DNA from 2 places in the Ligilactobacillus sp. ESL1201 genome. Region 1 is predicted to be linked to the other one. Evidence: a T-box and tRNA genes for the amino acid it is inferred to sense, from the RefSeq annotation. Region 1 holds a T-box; the other holds one or more tRNA genes.

Region 1 (3,424 bases):
CCAATAACAGACTCTTTTATTCACACCATAGTAACATCAACTTGGACACTCACTAAGTATATCGGCTGGAAAGCGGATTAATTTAAGCCCATTTAGCAGACATTATTACTCTACCAAAAATTAATCGTCCCTTAACCTGCCTGTTTACTGCACGTGTGCCAGAAAATATTTTTTCTTGCCGCGCCGCGCGATCACGAACCGGCCGCCAAATTTTTGCGCCGGATCAACGGTAAACTCTACGTCCGAGATGCGCTGACCGTTGATATAAATTGCGCCGTTATTAACGTCTTCGCGTGCTTGGCGTTTTGATTTTTCAATCCCGGTATTGACCAGCCACTCAACAATATTAGTCGCTTCACTAGTGGACTTGACTGCCGGCATGTTTTTAAAGCCCTGCTCAATGTCTGCCGTCGTTAAGTCGGCAACGTTGCCCGAAAACAGCGCACGTGAAATCCTTTCGGCCTGATCAACGGCTTGTTTGCCGTGAACAAATTCCGTCACTTCTTGTGCTAGTTTCCTTTGTGCTTCTCTTTTTTCCGGAAGATCTTTTACGGCCTGCTCCAAGTCTAAGATTTCAGCATGAGACAGGAAAGTGAAGTATTTCAGGTATTTGACCACGTCACGGTCGTCTTGATTCAACCAGAACTGGTAGAATTCATACGGCGTAGTCTTTTTCGGATCAAGCCACAATGCGCCGCCGGCGGTCTTACCAAATTTAGTCCCGTCGGCCTTTAACATCAGCGGGATCGTCAGGCCAAACGCCTGGGCCTGTGAGCCTTCCAATTTATGGATCATGTCGATGCCGGCCGTAATATTGCCCCACTGATCGGCGCCACCGATCTGCAACTGGACGTCATCATGTTGCCAGAGATGGTGAAAATCGATCGACTGCAAGATCTGGTAAGTGAATTCGGTAAATGAAATTCCCACCTCTAAACGAGAGGCCACAACCTCCTTGTTTAACATGGTATTGACGTTAAATAATTTGCCGTAGTCACGTAAAAATGTCAGCAGATCGATTTGTGACAACCACTGGTAATTATTTTTGATCACGATATTATCCGCACCAAATAAATTTTCCATTTGAGCCGTTAGAGAATCTTCGTTGTGGTGGATCACGTCCATCGACTGTAAGACCCGCTCGGAATTACGCCCCGAAGGATCACCGATCGAACCGGTGCCGCCACCAATAATGATATGAGCCCGGTGACCGGCCAACTGAAACCTTTTCAAGATCATAAACGGGATCAAATGCCCGATATGTAAACTATCGCCGGTCGGATCGACCCCACAATATAAGCCAACGGATTTCTTTTGTAATAGCTCGTACAAAGCCTGTTCGTCCGTTACCTGATTGATCGCACCGCGCCATTTTAAATCTGCAATAATATCTTCCATTTTTAGTCCCTCCATTTAGTTGATCGGTAACAAAAAAGTCCCTGATATTCACATGAATACCAGGGACGAAAATTTCCGCGTTACCACCCAATTTATTATCAAACATGATAATCTCTTTGACATTGATAACGAAATGACCCGTTAATTGCTCCGTAATGTACTTCGTGTGCTTGCGCCGCTTGGTTTGCACCAACCACCAAGTCTCTTCACTAACTACAACCACCTACTGCGTTACTTCCGCATTTACTATCAAATTACCTTACTTAGCTACTACCGCTTGTTTAGCTTGACACTCCGGACACAAACCGTAGACTTCATACTGACTTTCCGTGATCTGAAAACCGGTCTGAGCTTGGGCTTGTTTTTCTAACTGCTTAAACGAATCGTCATAAACATCTTCGATCCGGTTACAGTTAACACAAATTACGTGATAATGCGGCTCAACAAAATAATCATAACGCATGTGTCCGGTATTATCCGGGGTCACTTCGATAATTAATTTATTTTTCTTTAGTAATTCTAAAGTGTTGTAAACCGTTGCTAAACTCACATTATAACCGCTCTGGCGCACGTGGTTATAAATCATCTCAATCGAAGGATGCTCGTGGGAGGTCATTAAATAAGCTAAAATCACCTGCCGTTGGGGCGTATTCTTGATCCCTCGTTTTTTAAGATAAGTCGCCGCTGCTACCAAAGCCTCTTGACTCTTCAGCATTAACTGGCCTCTTTTCTAACGTTGACCTAATTTAACTGACATTGACCATGTGGGTATTTTAGCATGTTAAAGCCACAAAAGTCCAGTATTATTCTTCAAAAAACTTATTTTTTAGAAAATTTCCAGATAGTTTACGTTTGGACTAGTAACCCTCTACTTGTTTAATTCCGGCGCGTCCGTTTCAAATAGGTCTTGTGTCTCACCTTTTTGCTGGCGCAAGCTCGTCTTTTGGCGTTGCGCTTGTTTGAGCTTTTTCATGCCGTCCTTACGCTTGTAACTGTAATCCGCCTTGTTGATCTTGGTAAATCCCTTTGGCGTGTAAAAACGTAATAGATCGCCGGTCACGATCTTATCGGACAAACTCAGCGCATGCGTAGTGTAACTTTCCTTTTGCTTGACGGTCTTTTGCTGAGCGGCAGTCAGTTTCACCAATTTGCCAGTGTGATCGTAGATCTTGCCTCCGACCTTAGTAAATTGCGGGGAAACGAAATCACCGTTTCTAAAGACCACCGTCTGACGGCGCGAATTAGCCAGTAGATCCTGTCCTAGTTGGACCGTATCGTCATTTTTGATCCCCAATAAGTCCATCAAGGTTGGCATCACGTCAATTTCGCCACCATAAGTGTGGTTGAGTCCGCCGTTCAAATTAGGAGCATGCAACATTAACGGCACCTTCTGAAACATCGCTAAGTCGTAATCGGTGACCGTCTTTTTACCTAATAACTGGGCAATCGCCTTTTTATGGTTGTTAGAGATCCCGTAATGATCGCCGTAAACCACCAACAACGAATTATCGTACAAACCGGATTTCTTCAAATAATTCATGAATTCGCCAAATGCTTGGTCCAAATAGTGAGCCGTTTGCACGTAACCATCGACCGTCTTATCGCCAGTCGTCGTTTTAGGGATCGTCTGGTTAGGTTTATCCAATTCATAAGGATAATGATTCGTGACGGTAATGATCTTAGCGTAAAACGGCTGGGGCAGCTGCTCGATGTATTTGATCGATTGCTTCAAAAAGATCTTGTCTTTTAACCCGTAACCGACGCTATAGTTAGCCTTATCCTTAAAATAATCTTCATCAAAGAAGTACTGGTAACCCCAAGACTTATAGGTATTATCCCGGTTCCAAAAACTGCCGACATCGCCGTGAAAGGCCGCCGTGGAGTAACCTTGTTGGTCTAAGATCGCCGGTAACGCCTGAAAAGTATTAGACGAACCATAAGAAGTCATCACCGAGCCTGACGGTAAACCGTATAAAGAATTTTCCATCATATTTTCGGCGTCAGAAGTTTTCCCCTGACCAACCTG
Region 2 (3,424 bases), 650 kb from region 1:
GCCCAGCAGTTATTATTAGCACAGTTTATATGATATACTTATAGTTATTGAAATTTTAAATAGGAGTAATTGCTATTTAATATAGGAGGAATTTGGTTTATGAGTGAGCCAACATTTTTAGGGCATCCCCGTGGCTTATCGACATTGTTTTTCACTGAAATGTGGGAAAGGTTTAGTTATTATGGCATGCGAGCCATCTTGCTATTTTACATGTATTTTGCCGTCAGCAAGGGTGGCCTGGGTTTTGACAAGGTCACGGCCGCTTCCGTGATGTCAATTTACGGTTCGTTAGTCTACCTTTCAAGTGTGGTCGGTGGTTTTGTCAGTGACCGTTTGTGGGGCAGCCGCCGGACCGTTTTTATCGGTGGAGTTTTGATCATGTGCGGGCATATCGCACTGTCGTTGCCGTTAGGAAAAGTTGCGTTATTTATTTCGATCGCTTTGATCGTGATGGGAACCGGGCTATTGAAGCCTAATATTTCCGAAATGGTCGGTAGTTTGTACGCCGAAGATGACGTACGGCGCGATTCTGGCTTTAATATTTTTGTTTTTGGGATCAACATGGGCTCGTTTGTAGCGCCGTTGATAGTTGGTTATTTAGGGCAACAAATCAATTTTCACCTCGGCTTTTCGCTAGCAGCGATCGGGATGTTTTTTGGCTTGGTACAATACACGATCGATGGTAAGAAATATTTGCCACGGGAGAGTTTATATCCAAGCGATCCAATCCAGCCGGATGAATTGAAGAAAGTTATCCGCAATTCACTGTTAGGAATTTTGCTTGTAGTGCTAGTTTTCGTGATCATGGGACTATTTAAATTATTGAGCGTCGACAACGTAGTCAATTTGATCAGTGTAGTTGCGATCTTGATTCCGGTTTATTATTTTGTTTTGATGCTGACCAGCAAAAAGGTCACTAAAAAGGAACGCTCTCATGTTTGGGCTTACGTGCCGCTGTTCATCGCTTCGATCCTCTTTTGGTCGATCGAAGAACAGGGTTCGGTGGTTTTGGCACTGTTTGCTCAGGACCAGACGCGGTTGTCGCTTGCCGGTTTTCATTTTCCGGCCAGCTGGTTCCAGAGTGCTAACCCGTTGTTTATCATGTTATACGTTCCGTTTTTCACCGTTTTGTGGACGAAATTAGGTAACAAACAGCCATCTTCGGCACGGAAATTCTCCTACGGATTATTTTTTGCCGGGATCTCATTTTTATGGATGATGTTACCGGGGATGTTGTTCGGGGTAAATTCGAAGGTTGGTCCTTTGTGGCTGATCATCAGTTGGGCGTTGGTAATTGTCGGTGAAATGTTGATTTCGCCGATCGGTTTATCCGTCACCAGCAAACTAGCACCGAAAGCCTTCCAGTCACAAATGATGGGAATGTGGTTTTTAGGTGATGCCGCCGCCCAAGCGATCAACGCTTTGATCGTGCGGTTGTATACCCCGCAAACTGAAGTCGCATACTTCGGAATTGTCGGTGTAGTCACGATCGTCTTCGGTATTATTTTATTATTTGTAGCACCACGGATCGAAAAATTGATGGCGGGAATTAAGTAGAAGATTACAATAAAAACAGGAACTAGGTCAATAAGGACCTTGGTTCCTGTTTTTTTGGGGCTCTGTACTAACAAGCGTTGGTTTTTCGTCTGATATAGAGCCCGATTAAGTCTATCGTTTATGGAGACAAAATCAGGAGTTGAGCCAAAACAAAATTTTGTTTTGGCTCAACTCCTGATATGGATCGGTAATCAAATTGGGATAGCTGGATTCGAACCAGCGAATCACGGGATCAAAACCCGTTGCCTTACCGCTTGGCTATACCCCAATGATGGTGGAAGAGAGTGGATTCGAACCACCGAACCAAAAGGAGCGGATTTACAGTCCGCCGCGTTTAGCCACTTCGCTACTCTTCCGTCTGTCATATTCGACTTAGTTATAATACACAATTTTGGCAGAAGATGCAACTATTATTTTCAGAGTATGTCATTCACATCTGATAATGTCTTAAGTAATCACACGAGAAAATGTCTCAAATAACTAGAAAAATTCCTCCGCTTCTGCCAAAATAATTAGGCAAATTATACAGCGGAGGATCTTATGAGAAAGGTTTACTTAACGATGAAAGAAGCACACAAATATCGAATTATCAAAAACGTAGCTGAAGGTAAAATGCCTAAAACTAGAGCTGAGGTTCAACTAGGGGTAACCAGACGTCAGATTGATCGGTTACTTGTCCGTTACAGAACAATTGGTAAATCAGCTTTTATTCACCAAAATCGTTTGAAAAAGCCCAAGCACGCACTTTCCCAAACAACACGTTCAACTATCGTTGAACTGTATCAAACAAAATACGTCGGCGCTAATTTCACTCATTTTACGGAATTATTAGCCGAACATGAAGACCTTAAATTCAGTCGGTCAACAATCGCTAATATCTTAAAACAAGCGAATATTTTATCGCCTAAGGCTCATCGGCGAACCAAACGACTGCACCGAGAAAAGCTCCGAAAACAAGCTATGAAAACTAAAACAGTCGCTAAATCAGATAAAATTTTAATTCCAGGAGAAACTCACCCTAGTCGCCCACGTAAAAAATATTTTGGTGAATTAATCCAAATTGACGCTAGTGACCACTTATGGTTTGGCAAGCAAAAAAGTCATTTACACGTGGCAATTGATGACGCAACTGGAACTATCGTTGGTGCTTACTTCGATCATCAAGAAACCCTCAAGGGTTACTACCACGTTTACCATCAGATCCTAACCAATTATGGCATTCCATATGAATTTTTCAGTGATCGGCGAACGGTATTTGAATATCAACGCAAACACCAAAAACAGGTTGAAAATGATACTTTTACGCAATTTGGTTATGCTTGTCAACAACTTGGAACTAAGATTTCGACCAGTTCTATTCCACAAGCAAAAGGGCGAGTTGAGCGTCTCTTTGAAACGCTACAATCTCGCCTAATCACTGAATTACGTATTCATCAAGTAGCTACGCTAGCTGCGGCCAATGTATTCCTAGATTCCTACATCGAAAGATACAATGCGCAGTTTGCCCTACCGATAAATGATACCACATCAGTGATGGAAAAAGCACCCGTAACAACTAAATTAAATCTAATTTTGGGCACTTTAACTACTCGTAAGATCAATACAGGTAATCACTTTTCATTCCATAAACAGGCTTATTTACCGGTCACATCGACTGGAAAAGGAGTTTATTTTCAACGTGGGACAGAGGTGTTGGTTATCAAAGCCTTTGACGGTGAATTGTACGCTTCGATCGCTGAAGGTTTATATCGTGTGCGTCGCTTAGCGGCACATGAGTTACGATCCCAGGAATTCGACGCCGTACCTCAAAAACAAAAAGCGAAAAGAAATTACATTCCACCGCTTTCGCATCCCTGGAAAGCAGCCA

What was found. The T-box of region 1 lies ahead of tyrS (tyrosine--tRNA ligase). A T-box ahead of a tRNA ligase gene usually reads a tRNA of that ligase, here a tRNA-Tyr.
Region 2: it has a tRNA-Tyr gene. The T-box ahead of tyrS (tyrosine--tRNA ligase) is inferred to sense a tRNA for this amino acid. The anticodon was not compared.

Annotation. Positions count from the first base shown of each region.
Region 1 is NZ_CP196362.1:704,121-707,544, reverse strand. Features, by position in the region: gene tyrS (tyrosine--tRNA ligase) at 145-1,398, opposite strand; T-box leader at 1,457-1,645, opposite strand; gene ACSYSK_RS03615 (Fur family transcriptional regulator) at 1,658-2,113, opposite strand; gene ACSYSK_RS03610 (LTA synthase family protein) at 2,267-3,424, opposite strand, start outside.
Region 2 is NZ_CP196362.1:1,350,082-1,353,505, reverse strand. Features, by position in the region: gene ACSYSK_RS06820 (peptide MFS transporter) at 100-1,557, shown strand; tRNA gene ACSYSK_RS06815 (tRNA-Gln) at 1,754-1,825, opposite strand; tRNA gene ACSYSK_RS06810 (tRNA-Tyr) at 1,830-1,913, opposite strand; gene ACSYSK_RS06805 (ISNCY family transposase) at 2,119-3,424, shown strand, end outside.